DNA from 2 places in the Cupriavidus sp. HY129 genome. Region 1 is predicted to be linked to the other one. Evidence: predicted binding sites of a transcription regulator. Region 1 holds the regulator's gene; the other holds the start of a gene.
What was found. The regulator LexA, encoded in region 1, represses DNA repair genes until DNA is damaged. The targets are predictions, from matches to a motif close to ACTGTATNNNNATACAGT.

Region 1 (7,326 bases):
GCGTAGGTCACGGTATATCCAAGGCCTGGCACTTGGCTTTTTGCCGTCTCGCAGATCATGCCGAGCGCAGCAGTGGTTGTGCGCGCGCCGGCACAGACTCCAAGCACGAGTGCCGGATGAAAGCGGAAGACGTACTTGGCCAGGTACATGCCGATAATCAGCGGAACCGATGTGGCGAAAATACCCCAGAGGAAGAGGCTGACACCGAGTTTCTGCAGGCCGGCAATAAAGCCAGGGCCCGCGGAAATACCGACGACCGCGATGAACACATTGAGGCCAACCGAGTTCATGAACCAAAGAGTCGGTTCAGGTATGCGTCCGAAAGTCGGGTGAATGGCCCGGTACCAACCGAAGATAATACCCGCGATCAGCGCGCCACCTGCCGTGGAAAGCGTCAGGGGAATACCGGCGACGTTGATCACGATGGCGCCGATAAATGCGCCGACGGTAATCGCCAGCGACACGAATGCCACGTCGGTCACCGTCGTCGGGCGGTCGATATATCCGACATGCTTTGCCGTTGCATTGATGTCCTGCGTGCGGCCGACCACGGTGATGACGTCACCGCGGTAGAGCTTGGTTTTCGGCAGTACGGGGATGACTGTTTCCGTTGGTCCGCGCTTGATCTTCTTCAGGAAAATTCCACGCGCACCGGGCCACCGAGACATCTCCTGCAGCGTGTGGCCATCAACCTCCTTGTTGGTGATATAGATGTCCACACCCTCCGTCTGCACATTGAGCAGTTCTGAGTCTTCCACTTCCCGGCCGCTTGGTCCCAGTCTGGCAATCAGTTGATCGCGCTTTCCGCCTATTGCGACGATATCGCCAGGCTCCAGAACGGTATCGAGTTGTGCCTCGATAATCTTGCCGCCTCGGCGAATGCGTTCGATAAAGGCGCGTACGCCTTCGGCCGTGCTGGCCTCCAGTTCGGCTACGGACTTGCCGATGTATGGGCTGTGGGGGGCCAGCGCGTAGGCTCGCAGCTCAAACTCATGCCATTCGGTGCCTTCTCCGTCTGCTCCGGCTCCAAGTTGCTGCTCATAATCCTTGCAGGCAGCTACAAGGTCGATGCCAAGCAGTTTGGGGCCGATCTGCGCCAGGAGAATTGCCGAGCCGACTGTACCGAAGATATACGTGACCGCATAGGCGATCGGCATGCCGTCCAGAAGCTGTTTGGCCTCTTCCGGAGATCGGCCCAGGCGATTGATGGCATCAGTGGCGAGACCCATGGAAGCCGAGATTGTCTGCGAACCCGCAAACAATCCGGCTGCCGACCCGAGATCGTATCCGGCGACCATCGCCGCAATGATTGATGCGGCGAGACACAGCACCGCGACTATCGCAGCAAAAATGGCTTGGGGAATGCCATCCTTCGCAATGCCGCGAACGAACTGCGGGCCGACGCCATAGCCCACCGCAAACAGAAACATCAGGAAAAAGACGGATTTCACGTTCGCGGAGATCTTCACGCCGAGGATGCCGATGACGATCGCCACCAGCAGCGTCGATGTCACGGCGCCCAGGCTGAACCCCTTGTAGCTCTTCCCGCCTACCCAGTAGCCGATTCCCAGTGCGAGAAAAATCGCGATCTCGGGGTACGCCTTGAGGGTGGAGACAAACCAGGTCATAGCCTACTCCTGTATTTGTAGACTGATTAGTCAGAACTGCCTTGCCGCGACCGGGTTATTTCTTTTTCGGCTTCTGCGTCTTGCCGCCGGACTCCTGGTATCGCGCCAGATATTCGTCGCGCAGCTTGCGCACCGAGCGCCCGATCTTCACGTAGTCCTCTTCATTCAGATTGGCGAGCGAAACGCGACCAGAGGGGTGACGGGTGCCGAAGCCACCGCCAGGCAACAGGACCACGCCGGCTTCCTCAGCGAGTCTGAACAGGAGCTCATGCGGCTGAATCGATTCGAGCAACCATTTGACGAAATCGGCGCCGACTTCGCGGCTCATTTGTTCGACATCGAGCAGCGTGTAGTAGTCGACCACGTTCTCGTCGACGGGTTCCGGCGCAACGCCCATGCCGCGATAGAGCGCGGCCTTGCGGCTTCTGATCAGCCGCTTCATGGTTTGCTTGTAGTGGTCGGCGGAATCCATCAGCGAGAACAGGGAGAACAGCACCATCTGCACCTGCTGCGGCGTGGAAAGACCGGCGGTATGGTTCAGTGCCACCGTGCGGCTGTCGGCAACCACTCGGTCGATAAAGGGCAGCTTCTCCGGTTCGGTGGTGATGGAGGAATAGCGCTTGTTCAGATCCTTCTGAATATTCTTGGGTAGGTTCGCCAGTTGCTCGTCGAAGAGATTCGACTTGTGGGTGGCAATAACGCCGAGGCGCCAGCCAGTGGCACCGAAGTACTTGGAGTACGAATACACCAGGAGCGTGTTCTTGGGACACATCGCAAACAGCGAGACGAAATTGTCGGCGAAGGTACCGTACACATCGTCTGTCAGGAGAATCAGATCTGGGCGTTCTTCAACGATGCTGGCGATGTATTTCAGGCTTTCATCGCTCATTTTTACGGAAGGCGGATTGCTGGGGTTCACCAGGAAAAACGCCTTAACCTTGGGATCTCGCAGCTTGTCGAGTTCCTTCTTCGGGTACTGCCATCCACTTGCGGGGTCGGCATCGATCGAAACCTCGGTCAGGTGGTATTCGGCCAGTTCCGGAATTTCGATATACGGCGTGAAGATCGGCATTCCCAGTGCGATCGTGTCACCGGGATTGATCAGATGATTGACCTTCAACGAATTGAAGAGGTACGTCATCGCGGCGGTTCCGCCTTCCACGGCGTACAGGTCGAAATCGCCCAGGAACGGATGCGCGCCAATCATTTCCTTGCGGATGTACTGTTTGACGATCTTCTCGCTCAGTCGGAGCATCCGGTCGGGAACCGGATAGTTGCAGGCCAGGATCCCTTCGCACATTTCGTACAGGAAATCACCGCCATCCAGACCGAGCTGGTCGCGCACATACGATACGGCCCCGGTCAGGAACTTGACGCCGGGAACGTCCTTGTGCACGCGGGCATAAAGGTCGAACCGCTCCTCGATACCTGCGCGTCGCGGGAAACCGCCGACACCTTCTGGCAAATACGAAAATGACCTTTCCGATTCGATCATGGCGAACTGGCCGAGCTGCCAGAAACCATGTCGCGGGATGGTTGCCAGAAAATTCGGATTACCTCGCCCGGCGTTTAGCATCAGGCGATTCGATACGCTTCCTGCCAACTTGATGAGTTCGTCCTTGAGTTCGAAAGGCGACAGGCTGGCGAGCCCTGACGTATCGTGCTTGGCCATCGTGCATCTCCTGAAGGTGCTGTGCGGTATAGGGGCGTGGGAGGGACGAAAGGCTTCAACCTCTCGTCATCGTCGGATCGAATGGGGCAAAACTATGCTGGGTTGGCGCTTTCCGCCACGATCGACGTTCTCGGTTGTTACCCTAGCCGGAGAGCGAGAAATTTTCATTGGCCCAAAGAACTACGAATGGTCAGGAAAATGCGCGACGTCGCGAAATCGGGCAAATAATCTGTAAAGATCAGGAATTGCAGATGCTGCGGAGGAGAAGCATGACGCTCAGATTTCACGAACTCTCTCCCGATGTGCGGGAGGCTCTGGAGTCCATTTGCGCCAGGCACGGATTCGTCCCCGAGGATTTCAAATTCGCGGTTGCGTACGCGCTCAATCCGGGGGAGGGGGCTGCGGATATGGTGACTGTCGAACGCGTGGTCGGCGGTCAGTTGCAGAAATACAAAGGAGGCGCTAGCGGGGCTGCGACCTGGCTGGCTGCCTTTGAGGCAGACCTCGCGTCCGATTGGTTCGGCGCGCCGTTGGCCGATTAATGTCGAGTCAGATTGATGATGGTCGGGCCCCGATCAGCGTCGGGTCCCGGGGCCATCATCGCCCGTACATGCAGCAATGCGCTGCAGTGCATGGTGGCGGAAGAGAGCGGGCTGCCTCAATCAAGAGTTTTCGAGGAGGGTTCAGCAAGCTCGAGCATTCGGCAGATGGCGGCCATATTGCCGACCATGGTGCGGCGATGGGTGCCCTGGTAGACGCGAACGCCCTTGATCTGGCGGAAGGGGACCGGCTTGACCGGACGGCGGGATGCGACGGTTTCGGATTGCAGCATGGCAACACCTCGTAATTTGCGTTCAGCAGAAGTCCGCACCCGTCGTCCGTAAAGGACGGGGCGGCGTTGGCAAAGCAAAAGCGGGTGACCGGGGCAGGTGGCCAGCTGCCTGGGTCCGGAGAGTCAGAAGCCTGAAGATCTGATCAGGCCAACTGCGATACCCTCCAGGGAGAACTCATCACGTCCTGCATGCAAGACGATGTTCTGGAAGTCGGGGTTCTCGGCGATCAACTCGATCGTATCGCCGCGTTTCTTCAAGCGTTTGACGGTGACGTCATCGCCCAGACGGGCGACGACAACCTTACCGTTCGCAGCTTCGCTGGCTTTCTTCACGGCAAGCAGGTCGCCATCCAGAATGCCGGCGTCGCGCATGCTCAGGCCGCGAACGCGAAGTAGATAGTCGGGGCGCTCGTCAAAGACAGAGGCATCGACTTGATACTGCCGGTCGATATGCTCGGCAGCCAGAATCGGGCTGCCAGCTGCGACACGACCGACTAATGGCAATGTCAGTTGCAGCACACCCGCCATCGGTAACGAGAACTGATCGGGTCGTTCAGAGTCGCTACGCGTCACCTTCAGGCGAATGCCTCGCGATGCGCCCGGCGTCAGCTCGATCACGCCCTTGCGCGCCAGAGCCCGCAGGTGTTCCTCGGCCGAATTGGGGGAGGAGAAGCCGAATTCGGCGGCGATCTCAGCACGAGTGGGCGGAAAGCCCGTGTTGCGGATCGTGTCGCGGATCAGGTCGAAAATCTGCTGCTGCCGGGGTGTCAGGGTCGCCATGGGTCGCAGGTCTTGTGCCGAAGCACTGTATGTTTAAACAGTATGCTGTGATTTTATACAGTATCGGGTGAAGTGCAAGCACATTTTGCGCAGCCGGCTCAACACGAGTAGTTCCGTGGGGTGAGGCCCACGGGTTTGCCACGGGTTCGGCCAAGCGTTCGCGCAGTTACAATCGGCCCGCCTTCAAGCTCCGTCAACCCCGTCCATGTCCGTACTCCTGCCTCGTATCGTTGTGCTCGCGACTGGCGGCACCATCGCCGGTTCGTCCGCTAATCCTGCCAGTAGCGCGCACTATCAGGCTGCGACAGTACCTGTATCGCAACTTGTGCAGGCAGTGCCCGCGCTGGCAGATGTGGCGCGGGTCGAAGCGGAGCAGGTGGCGCAGGTGGACAGCAAGGACATGATGTTCGATCTCTGGCGGTTGCTTGCCGCGCGAATCGGGTATTGGTCCGCGCAGGCCGATGTCGCCGGAATCGTGATCACACATGGCACTGACACGCTGGAAGAGACGGCGATGTTCCTGCATCTGACGCAGGCTTGCCCGTTGCCTGTCGTGATGACTGCGGCCATGCGCCCATCGACATCGCTTTCGGCTGACGGGCCGCTGAACCTGCTCGATGCGGTGCGCGTGGCGGCAAGCCCGGCGGCGGTTGGCAAGGGTGTGCTCGTGGTCCTGAATCAGCAGATTCATGCCGCGCGTGATGTCGTCAAGGCGCATACGTCGGCTGTCGATGCTTTCCATTCGCCAGTTGCCGGTCCGCTTGGCTTTGTGCAGGATACCTACGTCCATTTCTCGCGCACCCCGGGTCCTGGTCAGGCGCCGCGCTTGCCGGTGCCCGCTGTATGGCCGTTGGTGGAGATCGTCGCCAGCTATGCGCAGCCGGGGAGGGTAGCTATCGACGCGATGGTGGCCGCAGGCGTGCTAGGGTTCGTCGTGGCCGCGGCTGGCAACGGTTCCGTGCACGAAACGCTGACGGCCGCGCTGGTCGACGCCGCGGCATGTGGTATAGCGGTGGCGCGTAGTTCGCGTACCGGTGCTGGTCATGTGGCAATCCCCGCACCGCCGCGACCGATAGGTGGCGTATTCGTCTCGTCGGGTGACCTCAACCCCTACAAGGCGCGCGTGCTGCTGCTGCTGGCGTTGGCTGACGACCCTTCGCTGGGGCGCGATGCGGCCCGGCTTCAGGCGCTCTTCGAGCGGTACTGAGGCAGGCCGGGCGCCGAATTCTTGCGGGAAGGCCCCTTTCCGGGCTATACTCGCGGGCTACTCAACCTTGCCGCACCGGACGTGACGCCCGGGTGGCTCATCCCAAAAGGAGCGTCAATGCGTCATTACGAAATCGTATTTATCGTCCATCCGGACCAGAGTGAACAAGTGCCGGCGATGATCGAGCGTTACAAGCAGCTCGTCACGTCGCAAAACGGCCAGATTCACCGCGTGGAAGACTGGGGCCGTCGTCAAATGGCCTACATGATCCAGAAGCTGGCCAAGGCTCACTACGTTTGCCTGAACATCGAATGCGGCAAGGACACGCTGGCTGAACTCGAACACGCGTTCAAGTTCAACGACGCCGTGCTGCGTCACCTGATCGTTCAGACCAAGAAGGCCGAGACTGCTCCTTCGCCGATGATGAAGGAAGTGCAGCGCGAAGAAGCCCGCAAGGCCGCGCAAACGACCACGGAAGGCCAGCCCGCCTAAGAGCGGACTGCATTGTTGCGGTGAACCAGCTTCGGCTGACCGCCACGCTCGTCGAGCGAGAGGCGTTGCGCTATACGCCGGCCGGAGTGCCCGTCGTCAACTGCATTCTGCAGCATACCGGCGAGGCGCTGGAGGCGGAAACGCCCCGGCAGGTGGAGTTCGCAATCGTGGCCATGGGCATTGGCGCCGTTGGCCAGCAGCTTGAGCGGTTGCCGCTCGATACGCTGCTCGATTGCGAAGGCTTTCTAGCCCACAAGCACCGCAACAGCAGGACACTGGTCTTTCACATCACTCGATGTAAAGCATTCGAAAAGGATTGAATCATGGCATTCGTCAAACGTGACAACAAGAACAAGAAGCGCTTTCAGCAACAGAACCCGCTGTTCAAGCGCAAGCGCTTCTGCCGCTTCACCGTGGCTGGCGTCGAACAGATCGACTACAAGGATCTGGACACGCTGAAGGACTTCATCGGCGACAACGGCAAGATCACGCCGGCTCGCCTGACCGGTACCAAGGCTCACTATCAGCGTCAGCTGGATACGGCCATCAAGCGCGCCCGCTTCCTGGCGCTGATGCCGTACACCGACCTGCACAAGAACTGATAGTCCCAGGACCGCAAGGAGAAATACACGATGCAAGTCATTCTGCTGGAAAAAGTCATCAACCTGGGTAGCCTGGGTGACATCGTTCGCGTGAAGGACGGTTACGCTCGTAA
Region 2 (7,326 bases), 1.5 Mb from region 1:
CGGCTTCAACCGCCGAGGCGCCCGGGAGCAGTACCGCGAATTCCTCGCCGCCAAGGCGGGCTGGAAAATCGATCTCGCGCAAGTGCTTGCGCATCAGTTCCGCCATCGCCATGAGCACGCAATCGCCGCTGGCGTGGCCCCATTTGTCGTTCACGCGCTTGAAGAAGTCAATGTCGAGCATCAGCATGGCCAGCGGCGTGCCATCGCGCTGCCGGCGGGCCGTCTCTTTTTTGAACTGTTCGCTAAAGCGGCGCCGGTTGGCGAGTTGCGTCAAGGGATCGGTCTCGGCCATCTGCTGGAGTTTCCTGCCGGCGGCCAGATAGTGGTCAAACAGCAGCGTCACCACACGCAGCGTGACATACATCAGCACAGGCAGCAGGAACCAGATCGTCAGCAATGGCAAGCTGAGGCGCCGGGCCACCGTCGCATAGACATCGTATTCGTCGAGCGTGTCCACCATTAGCCAGTTTCCGGCATTGCCCACGCGCTGGAAATACACATACTGGCCGTTGACGTGCCGCATGCCCGTGCCTTGCGAGATGAGGTCCGACACCGCCGTATTGCGCAGGTCCCCGGCGAAATCGTCGGGCCAGCGCAGATTGGTCTTGCCTCCGGTCTGACTCGAGACGATGACATTGCCGTTGCGGTCCAGCAGGTAGCGATGAGACCCCAGGATCTCCGGCAAGCCAATCAGGTCACGCAGACGGCGAATCTCCAGGTCCACGGCCACCACGCCACGGAAGCGTTGCGCGACGTAGACCGGCACGCTCAGTGTGGTGCGCAGTTGCGTGCTTTCGAATTGCGTGTAGACCTGCGCCCAGCGCATTTCGTGGCTGGGGTCGCGATCGGGAAGCAGGCTGCGGTAATAGTCGATCCCGCTGAAGCGTTTGATCAGGGCAGGAGCCCTGTCCGGTGGCAACGCGGGATATGTCACGTAAAAGCCGTTGGTCGAGATGAACGTCACCGTGCCATCGGGACGGTCGCTGCGCTGGCTGACGCCCAGCACATGGCTGAGCTGACGCGCCGCCTGCAGATCCGCCCGCAAGTCCTCGTCGCGCCGTTCGAAACCCTGCAGTCCTTTCAGGATCTGGGGCGACACCCCCACGATCGGCGCGTCGCCAAGCGGCACCTGCAATTCCCAGACAGGTTCATTGCGTGCCGCATAGGCACGTTCGATATCGCCGTCAGTAGACGCTTTCGTACCCTGCTGGAGTTCGAGAAGCTGCTGCGCGTAATCGCGCACGAACGATAGCTTGAACCGTTCCGCATTGATAACCGCTTCCGCGCCAAGTGCGCGCAGCGCCAGATCGTGTTGATGCAGGATCAGGACGCGCTCGCGCAGCAGGTACAGGTCGCGCATCGCCACGACAAGCATCAGCAGCATCGCCAGGCCAAATCCCACCACCACCACGCGCTGCGGATATATCAGTGCCGCACGCGGCAGCCAGCGCGGCCGCGGAAGCAGTTTGTGCCATGCCATTGGACGTCTCCGGCAAGCCCGCATCTTGCGGGTACTGCGACGACGGATTCAGGAATGATGGTACCGATATGCTGGCACAGTGTAGAGCACACGACGACGTCTGGCGCACGGGAGACGAACGTCTTCCGCCTGATTCAACCGCGGTCAGGTGCTTGCAGGCTCGGTTCGGAAATAGAGCAGGGCGACGGCCGGCAAGGCGAAGCCGATCCAGCTCGCCAGCGGCCAGCCGGCACGCGCATAGGCCCATGCGCCAACCGACGAGCCAATCGCGCCGCCGACGAAGAAGATGGCCATGTAGAGCCCATTCAGGCGGCTGCGATGCTCCGCGGACAAAGAGAAGATCGCGCGCTGCCCGATCACCAGGTTGGCCGACACGGCAAAGTCGAGCACGACGGCCGCGACGGTCAAGGCCACCAGTGACATGAGCGAACCTTCGACGCCGATGCGGCTCAGCAGGAAAGAGCCGGCGCCCAGCGCCAGTGCGATGGCGGTCATCTGGCGGCTGTGGCCACGATCGGCATAGCGGCCGGCCATCGGCGCGGCAATCGCGCCGGCCACGCCCACGAGCGCGAACACGGCGATGCCGGTCTGGGACATGTGGAAGGCAGGCCCGGCCAGGTACAGCGGCGTGGTGGTCCAGAACAGGCTGAATACGCCGAACATGCTTGCCTGGTACATCGCGCGCCGCCGCAGCACCGGCTGCGTGCGCAACAGGTGCCCCATCGAACCAAGCATCTCGACATAGTTCACGCCGGGCGCCGGCTGGCGCTGCGGCAGCTTGCGCGACAGCACCACGCCAAGCAGCACCATGGCCACGGCCGACGCGGCGAAGATCGTATGCCAGCCGAACAGGTCCGCCACCAGGCTCGATACCGGGCGCGCCAGCATGATGCCCATCAGCAGACCGCTGGTCACGTTGCCGACGGCCCGGCCGCGCGCATGTTCGGGGGCGAGGTGTGCCGCGAACGGCACCAGTACCTGCACCGCCACCGAGCACAAGCCTATTGCGCAACCGGCGATCAGGAACACGCTCGCGTGGGTAGCGAGCGCTGCCGCGACCAATGCCACCGCGCAGCCGGCGATCAGCGTCAGTACAAGCTTGCGGTTCTCGACGATATCGCCCAAAGGCACCAGCAGCAGCAGCCCCACGCAATAGCCGATCTGGATCAGCGTGACGATCAGGCCGGCGATCTCGGGAGAAAGCTGGAGCGCCCGCGCGATCGGACCGACCAGTGGCTGGGCGTAGTAGAGATTGGCGACGATCATGCCGCACGCGGTGGCCAGGAGGGGAGTGATCCAGGCAGCAGGGGCGTCGGCGCGTTGGGCGGTGGCGGATGTCATGGCCGCCGATTCTACCGGGACATAGATAGGCCCGTATGACACAGGGGATTCAAACCCGCTTCAACGGAAAACAGGGGAATCCGGCTCGGCGTCGAAGCGCAATTCCTCCTGGACCGGCGCGGGGTCATCGCCCTGATCGGCGGCCGGGATCAACGCGCTGACGCGTACGCCGAGCAGCCGGATGCGTCGTTCCAGCGGGATACGTTTGAGGCACTCGGTGGCGCCATGCCGGATCGTCGCGCCGTCCGCGGTGTGGGCGGTCAGCGTCAGGTCGCGCGTGACGGTGTGGAAGTCGTCGAAACGCAGCTTGATGCCGACGGTGCGCCCCACATAGCCCTTGCGCCGCAGATCTTCGGCCACGCGCATGCAAAGCCGGGTGAATTGCTCGGACAGTACGGGACGATCGCTGCGCGGATGCAGATCACGCTCGAACGTGGTTTCGCGGCTCATCGACTTGGGTTCGGAGCTGACCACGACCTGCCGCTCGTCGCGCCCATTCGCCACTTCGGCCAGCCAGCTTGCGTAATTGCGGCCGAAATGGGCCTGCAGCAGCGCGGTGTCGGCCTCCGCCAATTGCCCCACGGTCTCGATGCCGATCGCCGCCAGCTTTTCCGCCGCCTTGGGGCCGATGCCATTGACCTTGCGGGCCGCCAGCGGCCAGATTCGTGTCGGGATATCGGCCGGCGTCAGGATCGTCAAGCCGTCGGGCTTGTCGAGTTCGGAACCGATCTTGGCCAGCAGCTTGTTTGGCGCCACGCAGATCGAACAGGTCAGCCCGGTGGCCGCGTTCACGGCTGCCTTGATGCGGGCCGCCACATCGCGCGCCTCGCCATCAACATCAGTCAGATCGATATATATCTCGTCGATTCCGCGATCTTCTATTTGTTCGGTGAATGATCTGACTGCAGCCTTGAACAACCCGGAGTAACGCCGGTAGGCGTCGAAGTCGGTCGGCAACAGGATTGCGTCGGGTGCGAGCTTGGCAGCCTTCATCATCCCCATGGCGGAGAACACGCCAAGCGCGCGGGCCTCGTAGGTGGACGTGGTCACGACGCCGCGTCCGGCGTAATCGCGCAGACGCGCATAACGGCGTGTGCCGTCGGGCAGGACCTCGGGCACGGCGTTGCGACCGCCCCCGATCACGACGGCCTGGCCGCGCAAATCCGGGTAGCGCAACAGTTCGACGGACGCATAGAAGGCATCCATGTCGAGATGGGCGATGCGCCGTGCGGATAAGGACATGGACGAAAGGGAGAATCGAGTACTGTATAAACGTACAGTATAGTGCCGCGCCCGGATTTTGCGGAGGGCCTGTCAGCGGCCTCTCTCGCAAACCATCAATTTAATAGATTTAAGTTCATATACTTTTACCGACTTCATTCTTAACGCTAATAGTTTTCCGCTGCAGGAGCTTGCTGACAAGCAGGCCTTCGGCCGCGTAGATGGCCAGCGATACCCAGATCAGCGCATAGCCAATCTGCTTTTGCGGCGGAAACGGCTCGTGATATAGCCAGATGCCGAGCGCCAGTTGCAGTGTCGGGCCGGCGTACTGCAGCAGCCCGAGCAACGACAGCGGAATGCGCCGCGCGCCTGCCGCGAAGAACAGCAGCGGCACGGCGGTAATCGGACCCGCCATTGCCAGCAGCACCTGCGTACCCGGTGCTGCGGCGCGCGTGGTGTCCTGACCCGTCAGAAACAGAAAGGCGAGCGCGGCGGCGGCAAACGGAAACAGCAGTAGTGTTTCCAGCGACAGCCCTTCCAGCGCCCCCAGGGCACCGGTCTTGCGCAACAGTCCATAGCCGCCGAACGATGCCGCCAGGCCGAGCGCGATCCACGGCAGCTGCCCGGCCGTCACCGTGAGCCAGATCACCCCCGCCGCAGCAATCGCGATCGATAGCCATTGCACGGGGCGCAGCCGCTCGTGCAGCAGCAACACGCCAAGCAGCACGCTGAACAAGGGATTGATGAAGTAGCCCAGGCTGGCGTCGACCACCCGATCGGCGGAAACGGCCCAGATATAAAGGAACCAGTTGCAGCAGAGCAGGGCCGCGCTGGCTCCGAAATTGAGCACCAGGCGTGGATTGGCCGCCACCTCGCGAAGCCAGCCGAAATGCCGGCGCCACAGCAGGATCGCCCCAAGAAACACGAGCGACCACACCATGCGATGCAGCAGGATTTCCAGCGGCGCAACGCCGTGCAGGGATTTGATGTAGAGGGGCAGCAGGCCCCAGATGATGTACGCGAGCAGCGCGTAGAAGATGCCGAGTTGCATGGGGAAATGTCCCGGGTAGATGTCCGGTTGTGGGCGGATTCTACCGGGGCGGGAGAAAGCGCGTGTGAGCGCCTTGCGGGCGTGGCTAGCGGATAAAGTGCCGGCCCTCTCCACTCGCCCCTCTCCGCGCGGGAGAGGGGCGTTTGCTGCTTACAGCTTGCGGGCGAAGCTGAACTGCGAGAATGCCTGCTCGGCCACGTTGAACCACGCGGCTTCGTTGTTACGGAACACGCGCCAGTCGTCGAAGATCTTCTTGAACGACGGGTTCTTGGCGCTTTCGTCCGCGTAGGCTTCCTGGGTGGCCTTGAAGCAGGCTTCCATGATTTCCTTCGAGAACGGACGCAGCTTCACGCCGTTTTCCAGCAGACGGGCCAGCGCCTGCGGGTTCACGGTGTCGTACTTCGCCATCATGTTCGTATGGGCCTCGATGGTGGCCGTTTCGAGCGCGCGCTTGTACAGCGCGGGCAGCTTCTCGAACTCGGGTGCCGACGCATAGAACGAGAGCTGAGCGCTGCCTTCCCACCAGCCCGGGTAGTAGTAGTACGGCGCCACCTTGTAGAAGCCGAGCTTCTCGTCGTCGTACGGGCCCACCCATTCGGCTGCGTCGATCGTGCCCTTTTCCAGCGCCGGGTAGATATCGCCACCGGCGATCTGCTGCGGCACCACGCCCAGGCGCGACAGCACCACGCCAGCAAACCCGGCGATGCGGTACTTCAGGCCCTGCAGATCCGCCACGCTCTTGATTTCCTTGCGGAACCAGCCACCCATCTGCGCATTGGTGTTGCCGCCCAGGAAGTTGACGACGTTGTATTCCTTGAAGAACTCGCGCATCAGCTTCATGCCGTTACCCTGCAGCATCCAGGCGTTCTGCTGGCGCGCGGTCAGGCCGAACGGAATCGTCGTATCGAAGCACAGCGTCGGGTTCTTGCCGAAGTAGTAGTAGCCGGCGGTATGGCCGATCTGCACGGTCTGGTTCTGCACGGCGTCCAGCACCTGCAGGCCCGGCACGATTTCACCTGCGGCAAATACCTTGATGTTGAACTTGCCGTCCGTCAGTTCCTTCACACGTTGCGCCAGCAGTTCGCCGCCGCCATAGATGGTGTCCAGCGACTTCGGAAAGCTCGAAGCCATCCGCCATTCCACTGCCGGGTTGCTGCCGATGACAGCAGGGGCGGCTGGGGCGCTGGCCGATGCTGCCGGCGCGGCGGGCTTTTCTTCCTTGCCGCAGGCGGCGAGCGCTCCGGTGGCGGCCACGGCGGACGCTTTCAACAGGAAGGAACGACGTTCCATGGACATCTCCTCGTTATTGATATGTATGTATGCAGAACTGTCGGGAATCCGGATGTGTTGTCGGAAAGACAGGCCGGTCGATTATAGCGGTGGCGTTTTGGGCACGGAGCCCCATCAGAATGGGGGTTTTCGCTAGGAATTCGCACTTCTGCAACGGATAACGGGCATGTTCGGAAATGATGCACGGGGCATGGCCGGATCGTCCCGCAGCCTTTCGTAATGTGAAAAGCTGGGCATTTCGGCGGATTTTGTAACCCACCTTGTAGTCCAACAGTTCACCTGATAAAACCTGAGCCCTTGTTCCGGTGTTCGTACCAAACCGGTTTCGTCGTTGCCATGCTGCGTCCTGCTTTGCGCCCCCATCGTCTGCTTGCCCGTCGTCGCCTCACGTTTGCCGTACTGGCCGCGTGGGGACTGGGTGCGTGCGCGCATACCGGCAGTTCCGTCACCCCGCCACCGTTCATCGCGGAGAGCACGGTGCCGCCCGCTGCCTCGGTGATGGCGTCCCTGGAGCCAGCGGCGGCAGTTCCTGAATCAGTTGCCGCACCGGCAGCTTCGGCACCTTCAGCCGATCCGCTTGGCGACCTGATTCTGTCGTCTGCACCGACGGATGCGGCTGCCAAGCCCGCCGAGGCGGCCAGTTCGCCCGAGGCCTCGCCGCCCGCTAACGCGGCAACTTCCCCGGAAGCAGCCACGCCCGCTGATAGCGCGAAGCCCGTCGAAGCGACGAATGCCGTCGATCCGGATTTCGTCGGCCCGCCCGACTCGCTGGCGCCGCCGCCACCACCTCCGCCGCCGCTCGTCCTGTTCCCGCACCGCCTGGGAGAGTTCCCCGCGCAGGCCGCTGCGCCGCAAGGGGAAGGGACCGGCGACCCTGCATCCGCGCAAACCCCTTCCGACGCCCCGCCGGTCCTGCGCTCGCAGTTGCCGGCAGGCGATCTGG

Region 2: the regulator LexA is predicted to act here: its motif matches at 4,085-4,102, upstream of dinB (DNA polymerase IV).

Annotation. Positions count from the first base shown of each region.
Region 1 covers NZ_CP083254.1:2,018,063-2,025,388, reverse strand. The annotation lists gene aspT (aspartate-alanine antiporter) at 1-1,628, opposite strand, end outside; gene K6G35_RS09155 (bifunctional aspartate transaminase/aspartate 4-decarboxylase) at 1,684-3,300, opposite strand; gene K6G35_RS09150 (hypothetical protein) at 3,570-3,842, shown strand; gene K6G35_RS09145 (hypothetical protein) at 3,959-4,132, opposite strand; gene lexA (transcriptional repressor LexA) at 4,256-4,912, opposite strand; gene K6G35_RS09135 (asparaginase) at 5,118-6,119, shown strand; gene rpsF (30S ribosomal protein S6) at 6,237-6,611, shown strand; gene priB (primosomal replication protein N) at 6,632-6,931, shown strand; gene rpsR (30S ribosomal protein S18) at 6,935-7,213, shown strand; gene rplI (50S ribosomal protein L9) at 7,244-7,326, shown strand, end outside.
Region 2 covers NZ_CP083254.1:3,501,689-3,509,014, reverse strand. The annotation lists gene K6G35_RS16115 (cellulose biosynthesis regulator YedQ) at 1-1,480, opposite strand, end outside; gene K6G35_RS16110 (MFS transporter) at 1,625-2,821, opposite strand; gene dinB (DNA polymerase IV) at 2,882-4,063, opposite strand; gene rarD (EamA family transporter RarD) at 4,179-5,093, opposite strand; gene K6G35_RS16095 (TRAP transporter substrate-binding protein) at 5,244-6,383, opposite strand; gene K6G35_RS16090 (carbohydrate porin) at 6,720-7,326, shown strand, end outside.